DNA from 2 places in the Paenibacillus sp. FSL H8-0548 genome. Region 2 is predicted to be linked to the other one. Evidence: riboswitches for the same ligand, from Rfam matches in the RefSeq annotation. Region 2 holds a riboswitch; the other holds the start of a gene.
What was found. Region 2 has a riboswitch for ZMP and ZTP ahead of MHI37_RS01655 (DJ-1/PfpI family protein). Riboswitches for the same ligand answer to the same signal wherever they lie in the genome.
Positions count from the first base shown of each region.

Region 1: linked by a shared signal. The riboswitch ahead of rpiB (ribose 5-phosphate isomerase B) and the one ahead of MHI37_RS01655 (DJ-1/PfpI family protein) in region 2 are both predicted to bind ZMP and ZTP.

Region 1 is NZ_CP152049.1:6,945,816-6,953,138, reverse strand. Features, by position in the region: gene MHI37_RS29320 (L-threonylcarbamoyladenylate synthase) at 1-33, shown strand, start outside; gene MHI37_RS29315 (manganese efflux pump MntP family protein) at 154-699, shown strand; gene MHI37_RS29310 (low molecular weight protein arginine phosphatase) at 837-1,415, shown strand; ZMP/ZTP riboswitch at 1,487-1,568, shown strand; gene rpiB (ribose 5-phosphate isomerase B) at 1,667-2,110, shown strand; gene MHI37_RS29300 (TIGR01440 family protein) at 2,153-2,758, shown strand; gene glyA (serine hydroxymethyltransferase) at 2,839-4,086, shown strand; gene MHI37_RS29290 (peptide ABC transporter substrate-binding protein) at 4,821-6,491, shown strand; gene MHI37_RS29285 (ABC transporter permease) at 6,624-7,323, shown strand, end outside.
Region 2 is NZ_CP152049.1:356,155-363,477, reverse strand. Features, by position in the region: gene MHI37_RS01670 (bifunctional cystathionine gamma-lyase/homocysteine desulfhydrase) at 1-637, opposite strand, end outside; gene MHI37_RS01665 (cysteine synthase family protein) at 639-1,562, opposite strand; gene MHI37_RS01660 (MDR family MFS transporter) at 1,845-3,323, shown strand; ZMP/ZTP riboswitch at 3,546-3,625, shown strand; gene MHI37_RS01655 (DJ-1/PfpI family protein) at 3,683-4,255, shown strand; gene thrS (threonine--tRNA ligase) at 5,245-7,158, opposite strand.

The sequences.
Region 1 (7,323 bases), 760 kb from region 2:
AAAGCAGCCGGTCATCGAATCATTCGCGTATAAGCAGCTTTTTGCGCAGCAGTACAGCTTGTATGATCAGTAGTATGTTTGTCCCTAATCCCGCATATGTTGGATATAGACTATGCGCGGACATGGGGGAGATCGGCTGTGGTAGATGCACATATGCAGGCAGGGCAGTTTTTGACGCTGCTCATTATAGCGTTGGCTCTGGGACTTGATGCATTTTCGCTTGGACTCGGCATTGGTCTGAAGGGCATACGCTTGTTGGATGTTTTGAAGCTGGGAGTCGTTATTGCCTTGTTCCATGTGTTCATGCCGCTAGCTGGGATATATACCGGACAGTACGTAGGCAGCTTGCTTGGAGAAGTAGCGACGACAGCGGCAGGTATCTTGCTGGTTCTGCTCGGTGGGCATATGATTTACAGCTCGCTGCGCGGGGAGGAAGTAAAATCGTTTGATCATCAATCGTTGTGGGGCTTGCTTGTGCTCTCCCTTAGCGTCAGTATTGATTCCTTCTCGGTAGGTATTACACTTGGAATGTTTTCGGCTAATATGTGGGTGACGGTATTGCTGATTGGCTTGCTTGGCGGACTTATGTCGGTGCTTGGCTTGCTGCTCGGGCGAAAGGTAAGCGGCAACCTTGGCGAATATGGCGAAGCCATTGGCGGAGGGGTTCTGTTTGTTTTTGGCATATTATTTATTTTTTGAAATATAGGAAAGTATATCATTCCGTCATACTTTCTCTATATTTCTCCGGAATGAAACGCGCCACCGCCATAAGGACGGCGACAGCCGTTTCACCTTGAAATATAGGAAAATATGAGGGTGGAAAAGGGGTTGGCAGTGTGAAACGTATCTTATTTATTTGTACCGGCAATACATGCCGCTCACCAATGGCTGAAGCCATGCTTCGCCGAATGGCTGCTTTGAGGGGCGTTACTATTGCTGTGCGCTCAGCTGGCATATCGACCATTGATGGCCTGCCAGTCTCGTCGCATGCGGCAGAGGCGCTTAGGCAGCGGGAAATTGAGCATAAAAGCACCTCATTAGCATTGACAAGTGAGGCCGTTAGCTGGGCTGACCTTATTTTGACGATGACGTCCAATCATAAGCGAGGGCTGCTGCAATGGTATCCGGAAGCGGTGGACAAGGCCTATACACTTAAGGAATATTCGAATATGGATGCAAAGGTGCTTGCCGATATTGAGGAGCTGGAGCAGCTTTATTCGGAGCTTCACATGAAGCAGGCGCTGGGTCAGAAGCTGTCAGCATCCGAGCGAAGCCGTTTGCTTGAGCTGGAGCAGCGTATTCCAAGCTTCGATATCGTTGATCCGTTCGGGGGCTCACAGTCTATTTATGACAGCAGCGCACACGAAATCGAAGCCGCGCTGGTGAAGCTTTTGGACAAGCTGACAAGAAGATAAATACACGAGTGCCTATGTCGATAAAGATTGATTTTTTGAAAGACTTCGGCTATTATAAAAGAATAATATACGGTTTCCGATGTAACTGGCGACGGAAGTGGGTTAACCACGGTGGAGCATCGGAACATACGGCCGGTCGCCTGGGCAAAGAGCAGCATGCTAATTAGCATGTCATGCTCTTTTTTCGTCTTTTTCTGCAAAAATAGGTATACTAGCACTGTAATGTGTTATTTCGAAGGAGGTCTTTTACGTTGAAAATTGCCATTGGTGCCGATCATGCAGGCTACCGCTTGAAGGATGAGGTCGTACCTTTTCTTTTATCGCTCGGTCATGAGGTCGAGGATGTTGGCTGCAGCTGCGATCAATCCGTTGATTACCCAGATTATGCATTGCCCGTATGTGACCTTGTAACGAGCAGCAAAGCAGAACGCGGTATACTGATTTGCGGCACAGGAATTGGCATGTCGATTGCTGCCAACAAAGTACGGGGTATCCGCTGTGCACTAGTGAATGACATGTTCTCTGCAAAAGCAACTCGCGAGCATAATGATACGAATGTATTAGCACTTGGAGAACGCGTTATTGGTCCAGGAGTCGCTTTGGAAATTATTCGTATTTGGCTCGAAACACCGTTCTCGGGCGGCGAGCGTCATGTTGCCAGAGTAAATAAAGTAAATCAAATTGAAGAGCAATAGATTGTCCATACCTATGCCATACCTAAGCAGGAGGCCGTCGCAATGAGTGAAAATGGCAACGTACAGCTTGGAGTCATTGCAAAGCAGGTAGAAACGATTGTTCGAGAGCTTGCAGCTGCAGGCAGCATTGCTGAAAATCAGCTGCTTGTCATAGGAGTAAGCACCAGCGAGGTGCTGGGGCATCACATTGGTACAGCTGGAACAACCGATGCAGCTGCACAAATTTATGCAGGCGTGGATGCTGTGCGCAGAGAAATTGGCTTCGTGCCGATGTATCAATGCTGCGAGCATTTGAATCGCGCTCTTGTCATTGAGCGTGCTGCCGCTGAGAGATACGGACTTGAGATCGTAGGTGCGGTTCCTGTTCCGAAGGCTGGCGGATCAATGGCAGCCTATGCCTATCGTCAGCTGGTGTCTCCTTGCTTGGTTGAGGCTGTACAAGCACATGCGGGCATTGATATTGGAGATACGTTCATCGGTATGCATTTGAAGCGGGTTGCTGTACCCGTTCGACCTTCTGTTCGCCGGATCGGCGAGGCTCATGTGACAATGGCGATCACGAGGCCGAAGCTGATTGGCGGTTCCCGCGCAGTTTACGAGCTGCAAACGAATATTACTGCAGAGCAATCTGCGGGTTCATGTGAATAACGATGTTTAAATCTTAATGATTAGTTTTATAAGTATTTATTGAAAATATAAGCTTTCTAACTATGAGGAGGAATATTCAGATGGAAAATTTACGTAAGCAGGACCCTGAGGTACTAAAAGCGCTAGGACTTGAGCTAGGACGTCAACGCGATAACATCGAGCTTATCGCATCTGAGAACATCGTTAGCGAAGCTGTATTGGAAGCAATGGGAAGTGTGCTTACGAACAAATATGCAGAGGGTTACCCAAGCAAACGTTTCTACGGCGGCTGTGAGCATGTTGATATCGTAGAGGATATCGCTCGCAATCGTGCGAAAGAGCTGTTCGGAGCTGAGCATGCAAACGTACAACCGCACTCCGGCGCACAAGCGAATATGGCGGTTTACCTTGCAGCCTTGAAGCCTGGTGACACTGTGCTCGGTATGAACCTGGCGCATGGCGGTCACTTGACGCACGGCAGCCCGGTTAACGCTTCTGGCTTGCTTTATAATTTCGTAGCCTACGGCGTGCAGGAGGATTCCTTCACGATTGATTATGAAGAGGTTCGCAAACTTGCATTCAAACACCGTCCTCGTCTGATTGTTGCTGGTGCAAGTGCATATCCGCGTACAATCGATTTCGAAACGCTTGGCAAAATTGCGAATGACGTAGGCGCATTGTTCATGGTTGATATGGCTCATATCGCTGGTTTGGTAGCTGCGGGTCTTCACCCAAGCCCAGTACCGCATGCACACTTCGTAACGACTACAACTCACAAAACGCTTCGCGGACCACGCGGCGGTATGATTCTTTGCCGTCAGCCTTGGGCAGCGGCGATCGACAAAGCGGTATTCCCTGGCTCACAAGGCGGCCCTTTGATGCATATTATCGCAGCAAAAGCCGTTGCTTTCGGAGAAGCGCTTAAACCGGAATTCAAGCAATATGCGACACAAGTAGTCAAAAATGCTAAAGTGCTTTCTGAGGAGCTTGTTGCTAAAGGCTTCAACATCGTATCCGGTGGAACAGACAATCACTTGATGCTGCTCGATACGCGCAGTCTGAACATTACAGGCAAGGTTGCTGAGCATGTTCTTGATGAGGTTGGTATTACTGTTAACAAAAATGCGATTCCATTTGATCCTACAAGCCCGTTTGTAACCTCCGGTATTCGTATCGGTACGCCGGCAGCAACAGCTCGTGGCATGGAAGAGAACGCAATGAAAGTTATTGCAGAAGTGATCGCTCTTGTACTAAACAGTCCACAGGATCAAGAGGTTTTGACGAAGGCTCGCGGCATGGTGCGTGACCTTACTGCTCAATATCCACTGTATCCAGGCATGACTTACTAATTCATAGCTAATTAAATTGATTTGGAAACCCATTCGACAACTAGTTGTCGAATGGGTTTTTTTGTTTTTCCGTGCATAAAACAATTAGCGTTATAAAATAATAGCGTTACAAGCGGAGGCAATAAATTTGCCTGAAAGGCACAATAACCTTTTTTGAAAATATAGGAAAGTATATCATTTCGCCATACTTTCTCTATATTTCTGGGAATGAAACCAGCTGTCGTCGTCCAAGGATGGAGATGACCGTTTCACCTTGGTAAAAAGATAAAGAGGGGGTATTCAATAGTGAAATATTGTAATTTTACATGTTGATTCAAAAGATAGAAATTCGTGTATAAATAGTAGATTATCGTTATAAATAATAGGTTTATCGATTTGGATTAATAAAAAAATCGCGAAATTTAGATCTGTAAAATAGGGATATAAATTATGAGAATTCAATCTATAAATGTAAGTTAATGTATTTGGAATTTTGTGGTTTATGAATAATGAATAAATAACATGAATAAACGCTTGAAAGCGTTGAAGTGTAAAATTAATTAATCGAATAAACGCGTTGAAGTGGTGAAGTGTAACGGTTTAAAGCGATATAAAACAATAATTTACAGTTTACATACCATTGATAAATAATTAACATAGATGTATAGTGAAAAAATTAATAATAATAATTCTCTAAGGTTAAATGGGAGGATAGACCCCTATTGAATCGAATAGAGAGGAAGCGGGGGATTTTAATGAGAACAAGAAAGTCTGCTTTTACTTTTGTTGCTGCATTACTCATTCTTGCTATGGTTGCGGTAGGTTGTACTCCGAAAAATGAGACTGGCAACAACGGTGCGGCGAATAATGAAACTTCTGAGGGTAAATCGGAAACGAAAGCATTCCGTTTGAATATCCATTCAGAGCCTTCAACACTGGATCCTGCACTGATGGAAGACAATGTTTCTGGTACGCTTGCAACAGGGATTTATGAAGGCTTGACTCGCAAAAATGAAAATGGTGAATCTGTTCCGGCTACAGCAGAAAGCTTTGTAAAGTCAGAGGATGGAATGACGTATACCTTCACAATTCGTGATGATGCAAAGTGGAGCAATGGTGATCCCGTTACGGCTAATGACTTCGAATACTCTTGGAAACGTGCGCTTGATCCTGCTACAGGCTCAACTTACGCATACCAATTTTATTACATCGTTGGAGCACAAGATTACAACGAAGGAAAAACAACGAATGCAGATGCGGTAGGCATTAAGGCATTGGATGAAAAAACGCTTGAGGTTAAGCTGAATTCACCTACTCCTTATTTCTTGAGCCTAACTTCTTTCTATGTCTATAATCCTGTTCACCAATCGGTGAAGGATAATGAAGCTTGGGCTGCTGACGCAGCGACTATTATCGGTAATGGTCCGTTCAAAATGAGTGCATGGCAGCACAATACATCCATTAAGCTCACTCCAAACGAATATTATTATGAGAAAGACCAAGTGAAATTTACTAGCATAGAATTTTCGATGCTAAGTGATTCGGCTACAGAGCTTGCGAACTACGAGACTGGCAAGCTTGATTACACAGGTAAACCAACAGGTGAAATTCCAGCTGAGCAAATTCCTGTTCTTAAGGAATCGAAACCAGATGAGATCGTGACTAAAGGTATTGCAAGCTCATACTACTACCAATTTAATACAGAAGAAGTTCCTTTTAACAACGTAAAGGTTCGTAGAGCCCTTTCGATGGCGATTGATCGTCAAGCAATTGTTGAGAGCGTGACGATGGCTGGCGAAGTGCCTTCCTTCGGATTTGTACCACCAGGTATTATCGGTCAAAAAGAGGATTATCGTACAGAAGTGAAGGATGATTTCTTCACAGAGAACGTTGACGAAGCAAAAACTTTGCTTGCTGAGGGTTTGGCTGAGCTTGGACTAGCTAAGTTCCCTAAGGTTACTTTGACCTTCAATACAAGCGACGGGCACAAGAAAATTGCTGAGGCAATCGTAGAAATGTGGCGTCAAAACCTCGGTATCGAGGTAGGTATTGAAAATCAAGAATTTGCTGTTTTGTTAAAAAACCGTACGGCAATGAACTACCAGATTTCCCGCGCAGGCTGGGGAGCTGACTACAATGATCCAATGACTTACTTGGATATGTTTGTCACAGGCGGAGGCCAGAACAATACTGGTTTTGCTTCACCTGAGTACGATGCTTTGATCGCAAAAGCAAACAAAAGCGGAGATCAAGCTGAACGTATTGCAGCAATGACAGAAGCAGAAAAAATCCTTATGGATTATATGCCGATCATGCCGATTTACTATTACAGCAACGTGTACATGCTTAAGCCTGGATTCAAAAATATCACTACGGACTACAAAGGCGACATTGACTATACAAGAGGTTATTACGAAGCGGAATAGTCACCCTTCGACTATTTGAAGGTGGGGATATATGCGGGTAATCCGTATATATCCCTTTCTTGTTGATAAATTCTGACTCCTGTTTTTGTGCATTTCTTCTTGTTTATATTCTGTAAGGAGGTGTCCATTGCGTTGATAAAATATATATTCAAGAAGTTTCTGTCCATGTTCGTTTCGTTGTTTGTTTTGGCATCGGCTACCTTCTTTCTTATGAAAATTATTCCAGGTGATCCCTTCGTTAGGGAGAAAGCGATTCCCGAGAAGATTAGAGAGCACCTCTTTGCGATGTATGGTCTTGATCAACCGATGTGGAAGCAATACTTAATGTATTTGAACAATTTGCTTCATGGCGATTTAGGCATGTCGATGAAGCAGCAATATATGTCTGTTACCCGTATTATCAAGGAAAGCTTTATTTATTCAGCACAAATTGGCCTTTTTGCTGTTTTCGTTTCGCTGGCAATGGGTCTAATTCTGGGAATTATTGCTGCGCTTAATCATCGTAAGTGGCTGGATAGCGCGACGATTTTTATTGCCGTATTAGGGGTTTCTATTCCCAATTTTCTCGCAGCATCTATTTTGCAATACATTTTTGGAAGCAAACTGCAATGGCTAAGTGTTTCAGGCCTTAACGATCCTACTGATTTTATTATGCCTGTACTTGCTCTCTCTTTTCTTCCAGCGGCATTTATTGCGCGTCTAACCCGCTCGACCATGCTGGAGGTATTGTCAGCTGACTATATTAAGACGGCTCGTTCCAAAGGCTTGAGTGGTCGGATTATATTGGTTCGTCATGCTCTTCGCAATGCCATATTGCCGGTGGTCACCTATA
Region 2 (7,323 bases):
CGCTATTGACCACCGCCAAACCCGCAACGACATCGCTATGGCCGCCGATATATTTCGTTGCTGAATGCAGCACAATATCTGCTCCAAGCGCAATCGGGTTTTGCCAGTACGGTGTACTAAACGTATTATCGACGATAAACAGCAGCTTCCTATGCTTTGCCCATTCGCTGATTTTGGCAATGTCAGTTACTTTCAGCAGCGGATTCGTAGGCGTTTCCACAAACAGTGCCTTCGTGTTCGGCCGAAGCGCCTTGTCGAGCTCTTCTTGCTTGGTTGTATCGATGAAGGTTACCTCGATGCCAAGGCGGCTCAGTACCCTCGTCACGATACGATACGTCCCCCCATACACATCATCCGTTAAGATAATATGATCACCTGAGCTTAACAGAGAAAATACGGCATGGATGGCCGCCATCCCCGAGCTGAATGCAAATCCTCTTACGCCTTCCTCCAATTCCGCTACATACCTCTCAAGTGCATGACGAGTTGGGTTTCCGGTGCGTGAATACTCATAGCCCTTATGAACGCCGATATCATCCTGCTTATAGGTGCTGACCTGATAAATGGGTATGCTTACCGCACCTGTATGCGGATCAAAGGGATTACCCCCATGGATTAGCTTTGTTTTTCTGCGCAGCTTAAACACCCCCGCCATAAATTTGTTTACTTAAGTAGCGCTCGCTGCCATCGGGAAAAATAGTTACAATTCGGCTGCCAGGCTTTGCACCATGTGCCTCAATCAATGCAGCATGCAGAGCAGCTCCAGATGAGCTGCCTACCAGCATACCTTCGAGCTGCGCCAGCTCCCCCACTCTAGTAAAGGCATCCTCATCCTTAATCGTATGAATGGCATCGAAGTAAGTGCTGTCCATAAATGGAGCCAGCTTCTCAACGCCGATTCCCTCCGTCCGATGCGGACCTGGCGCACCGCCGCCAATAATCGAGCCCTCTGGTTCAACAATGACCGTCTTTATATTTGGATTCTGCTCCTTCAAATAGATCGCCGTGCCCATAAAGGTTCCACCCGACCCCGCTCCAGCTACAAACACATCAAGCTCACCGGCCAAATCATGCCAAAGCTCAGGACCGAGTGTTTTATAGTAGGTTAACGGGTTAACAGCGTTTGTGAACTGCCTCGGTGAATACGCCCCAGGTATTTCCCTCACAAGCTCTTCAGCCTTCTGAATGGCACCGGTAATACCAAGCTCTGAATCCGTATTGACAATTTTCGCGCCAAGTGCCCGCATAAGCTGCTGCTTCTCCACACTGAATTTCTCTGGGACGACAAATATCGTCGATATGCCCCGCCCAATTGCAGCCAAAGCAAGTCCTATCCCCGTATTCCCGGCGGTAGCCTCAATAACAGTGCCTCCCGGCTGCAGCTGTCCGCTTGCTAGTGCATCGTTCAGAAGCTCCACGCCAAGCCGATCCTTGACACTGCCCCCTGGATTTTTATATTCAAGCTTTGCATAAAGTTGTACTCCTTCCGGCAGCGCAAACCCCTTAAGCTCAACTAGAGGTGTATTGCCAATAAGCCCGTGGACATTTTGATACTTAGCCATCTGTTGTCCCTCCCACGATATCCTATTCCTCTCATGCTCATTCATGGCTAGCCCTTTACCCTTCATCATATGAAACGGCCATGCTTCGTGCTCATGCCTCGGCCCTTCCGAATAGTGTTATTAAGCAGTTGTTGCTTGTCATTCATTCCTAAAAATACAGCAAATCATTTCTATCGCTTTATACAATATTTCAATTATAAACAACTATTCCGATATGTTATCATGACTTTATATCCTCAATCTATTCGGAAATGAGTAAATATGTTAATCATAGGAGGCTGAATGTTGTCAGCAGAACTAACCGAAAAACGGAGTGAGCCACTTTATGCCAAAGCATCATTTTGGCCTGCGCTGGCGACGCTCTTTTTTGGCTCATTTGTAGGCATGTACCATGTCGTTTCACTCAATGTATCCCTGCCAGGTTTTATGGGCATTTTTCATACCGATTTGGGGAAGGTGCAATGGATTATTACAGGCTTCTCGCTTGCCTGCGGCGTAATAGCTCCCGCCAGCGGCTATGCAGGGGATCGATTCGGAGGAAAACAGGTCTTTCTCTTTTGTCTAGCCGGCATTACGATTACGTCCGTCTTATGTGCCTTATCATGGAATATCTATGCGCTTATCGCTTTTCGTATTTTACAAGGTATTTTCTGCGGACTCATTCAGCCCGTATCACTTGCTTTAATCTACCGAACAGTCCCGCCTGATAAACAGCCGCTGGCTGTGAGCATATGGTCGTTCTCGACCATTCTTGAAACGGCGCTGGCTCCTTCTGTAAGTGGCTGGCTGCAGGGCTATGATTGGCACCTTATTTTTCTAGTGACCGTACCGATTGGCATTTTGGCCCTAATTATTGGCCATCGCATTCTTCCATCCAGTCCTATAAACAAAGAGACTAGGCTTGACCGTATAGGACTTGCGCTCGCTGCTCTTGGCAGCCTGTCACTCCTGCTGCTGTTTGGAAATATATATGCTTGGGGCTGGCATTCGGCAGCTTTTTGGCTATGCCTGACTGTTGGTTTAAGCAGTGCAGTTCTGTTTGTTATCCATCAATTGCGGACAGAGGCGCCCTTGCTCCAGCTTCGCTTGTTTCGCAATCGGACATTTACGGTAAGCTTAATTATTTCGCTTATTCTCTCTGTTGCGCTTTATTCAGGTATTTACTTTGTTCCTTTATATTTGGCAGAAATCCACTCACTCAGCTCCTTTCATATCGGCCTTCTGTTCTTGCCGGGAGCTGTTTGCTTAACCTGTGCCACCTTCTTCTCCGGTCGCTACTATTATAAGCTTGGCCCTGCGGTGCTAGCCCTTGTTGGCGGTTCTATTCTTATTATTACAACGTATCTGTTCAGCAGGCTGCAAATAAGCACAAGCCTGCTGACCATAATGATTATTCTCGCTATTCGCAATACAGGAACGGGCCTGGCGCTGACGCCCGTGACCAATGCCGGGATGATGGCGATTCCAAAGGAGCTGTCCGGTCACGCCTCCGCGCTCATTAACTGGCTGAGACAAATCTTCAGCGCGATGGCGCTCGGCTTGTTTACATCGTTATTTTATGCCCGGCTGGCTGTTCATCAGGCTCGGATTGGCGAAAGCCCCGCTGATTATAAAGCAGCCTATACGCTCGGTATTAATGATGCCTTCTTATTCTCAGCTATTATTATTGTGTCTGCGCTGCCGCTTTCTTTGCTGCTTCGCAAGCCGGCAGCTGGCAGCGCAAAGAAGACTAAGGCTGAGGCCTTTCAACCGGACAGTTGATAGAAAGCTCAGTCTTCGCATAAGCGCCCAGAAAATGGCATGCTTCATTGTCCTATTCAGCGCGCTCCACTTGCTTCCATTCTCCCGGTATTTGGACGCATAGGCAGCCTCATTTTTCATTGAGTATGACAAAGTATTACTTTGTAATATCATGAGTTATAGGCGAGCACGCCTAAAAAAGCTTTGATTTATTTGAATATTCTCAATATAATAAAGTAAATATTTGGTATGTGTAACTGGCGCTAACGTGGAGAACCACGAGGAAGCACATATTCATACTGTCGTACGCCTGGGCAAAGTGTTTGATCATAGATCAAATGCTTTTTTTATTTTATAACATGGAAGGGCCGGTGCTTAAGATGAAGATGGCTTTCATTCTGTTTGATCAAATGACTACTTTAGATTTTGTTGGGTTTTATGAATCGGTAACGCGGCTCGGGATTGTAACAGCAAATGAGAACATATCGTGGGATTTTTGTTCAAACAAGGATCAAATTACGGATGATCGAGGCTTGACGATTAAAATCAATCATGTTTACCCTGACCTATCAGGTTATGATGTTGTATTTATTCCCGGCGGTATGGCAACAAGGCAGCTTCGATATGATGCTGAATTTATATCATGGATTCAAACAGCGCGTGATGTCCAGTATCAGGTGTCGGTCTGTACCGGAGCTTTAATTTGGGGTGCTGCTGGTTTTTTAAAGGACAAAAGAGCGACAACAAATCCTTCTGCCTATGAGCTGCTAGAGCCCTATTGCTCTGAGGTCGTTAAAGAACGTTACGTAAGAGATGGGAACGTATTCACAGGCGGAGGAGTTTCGGCTTCGATTGATTTAGGTCTATTTTTCATAGAGTCTATTACGAGTGGCGACGTGGCTAGGCAGGTGCAAGAAAAAATGGACTATCCCTATTATAAAGCTGGGGGTTAATAGGTGAGGCTGCTCCAAAAGTGGTATGCTCACTAATAACATAGCTCGCTATTAGTGAAGAAAATTTCAAAAAATAGCGGTGCAGGAGTTAATTCCTGTACCGCCAATAATTTCACCTCATAAGCGCATATATGTGCTTATCGTGCAAGAATGCCCGCTCTCTGTGGCATTAAGCGCCTATGTGTGCTTATCGGCACGATGTGACCATCTCCCGCCAATAATTTCGCCTCATAAGCACATATATGTGCTTATCGTGCAAGAATGCCCGCTGCTCTATCGCATTAAGCACCTATGTGTGCTTATCGACACGATGTAACCATCTCCCGCCAATAATTTCGCCTCATAAGCACATATATGTGCTTATCGTGCAAGAATGCCCGCTGCTCTATCGCATTAAGCACCTATGTGTGCTTATCGGCACGATGTGACCATCTCCCGCCAATAATTTCGCCTCATAAGCACATATATGTGCTTATCGTGCAAGAATGCCCGCTGCTCTATCGCATTAAGCACCTATGTGTGCTTATCGGCACGATGTGACCATCTCCCGCCAATAATTTCACCTCATAAGCGCATATATGTGCTTATTGTGCAAGAATGCTCGCTGCTCTATCGCATTAAGCACCTATGTGTGCTTATCGGCACGATATGACCATGTCCCGCCAATAATTCCACCTCATAAGCGCATATGTGTGCTTATCGTGCAAGAATGCCCGCTGCTCTAGGGCATTAAGCACCTATGTGTGCTTATCGATTGAATTGGTTCATTTATGCAATAAATAGCCTATTATAGTCCCATATTCGTTGTTTTAGAGCTAATTCTACTGCAGGATTACATTGTAGACATCTGAAATCTCCCTCATGTGAGGTTTTTATTGTAAGAAGTGCAGTCTAGGTGGGGTATAGATATCAAACTTATACTTGCCTCTATACTTTAAAAAAAGAGAGGCTAAGCGCCTCTCCCTACCCTTGACTTATTGCAATCATCCTTATAATTTTTCCTCAATTTCAGCCTTTAACCGCTGCACAACCTCAAGCACCGCTTGCGTTCCGAGGTCGCCTTCGCCGCGTTTCCTAATAGCAGCTGTATGCGCATTTTTCTCATTCTCACCCAGCACCAGCGTATAAGGAACCTTGCTCAGTCCCGCCTCGCGGATCTTGTAGCCCAGCTTCTCATTCCGAGTATCCACCTGCGTACGAATGCCGGCTTCTGCCAGCTCTTGCTTCACCTGCAAAGCATAATCGATATACTTCTCCGAAACGGGCAGAAGCTTCACTTGAACGGGAGCGAGCCACAGCGGAAATGCTCCGGCATAATGCTCTGTAATAATACCGATGAAACGGTCGATCGATCCATAAACCGCGCGGTGAATAATGACCGGCCGATGCTTCTGATTATCCTCGCCAATGTAGGATAAGTCGAACTTCTCCGGCATTTGGAAGTCCAGCTGAATCGTTCCGCACTGCCAGCTGCGTCCAAGCGCATCGAGAATATGGAAGTCGATTTTCGGTCCGTAAAATGCACCATCGCCTTCATTTACACGATATTGAATATTTCGGCTGTCCAGCACGCTCCGCAGCGATTGCTCCGCTTGATCCCACAGCTCCTCTGAACCCATGGAATCCTCCGGTCTTGTCGACAGCTCAATCCGAAAGGCAAAGCCGAATACGGCATAAATATGATCGATCAATGCGATCGCGCGGCTTATCTCCTCTTCAATCTGGTCGGGTCTGACGAAGAGATGGGCATCATCCTGACAGAATGTACGAACACGCATCATGCCATTTAGCGCTCCCGAGTATTCATGGCGATGCACCTGACCGAATTCCGACATTCGAATCGGCAGATCCCTGTAAGAGTGCAGACTATTTTTGAAAATGAGCATATGCCCTGGGCAGTTCATTGGCTTGAGCGCATATGACGTATCGTCAACATCTGTAAAATACATGTTCTCTTTATAGTGATCCCAGTGCCCTGACTGCTCCCATAGCCGCCTATTCATCATGAACGGCGTACGTACTTCCTCATAATCCCGCTGCCGTTGAAGCTCGCGGATCAGACTCTCCAGCTCTGTACGAATCGTCATTCCGTTCGGCAAATAAAACGGCATGCCTGGCGCTTCCTCGGAGAACATGAACAGCTCCAGCTCCTTGCCGAGCTTGCGGTGATCGCGCTTCTTCGCTTCCTCAAGCAGCTGCAAATGCTCCTCCAGTTGCGCCTTCTTAGGGAAGGATGTGCCGTATATTCGCTGCAGCATTTGATTGTCCGAATTGCCGCGCCAATACGCGCCGGCTACATTTTGCAGCTTAAACGCTTTAATTCGTCCTGTTGAAGGCAAATGCGGACCACGGCAAAGGTCCACAAACTCGCCTTGCTCATAAAGCGTAATGACAGCGTCCTCCGGCAAATCACGGATCAGCTCCAGCTTGAGCGGCTCCTCCAGCTGCGCAAACAGTGCTGTCGCCTCCTCCCGGCTTACTTCCCGGCGCTCGATGGGCAAATTCTCTTGTATAATCCTGCTCATTTCTGCTTCGATAGCAGTAAGATCATCGCTTGATAACGGCTTCTCAATATCGATGTCATAATAGAAACCATCTTCAATGACAGGGCCGATTGCCAGCTTCACTGCTTTGTCTCCGTAAATTCGCTTAAGTGCTTGCGCCATAACATGTGCTGTACTATGACGGTAAACTTCAAGTCCCGCAGCCTCATCCAGCGTTACGATCTCTACTTGGCTGCTCGCATTTAGGGCATAATTCAAATCGACCAGCTTGCCGTCAACCTTGCCTGCCACTGCGTTTTTGCTTAGTCCCATGCTGATGGATTCCGCGATTTGCTGTGGTGTGGTACCGCTCTGATACTCCTTAACTGTTCCATCTGGTAATGTAATTTCAATACTCATATTGCAGCCTCCGATCGAATTAGTTGAACGCAAAAAAAACACATCTCTCCCGTAAAGGGACGAGTGCGTTCAGCTCGTGGTTCCACCCTCATTCGATCTGCTGCTTTATATCACTGGCTGAACGCCAGATCCGTAAGCTAGAGCAAGATCCTTATTGAGCATCCG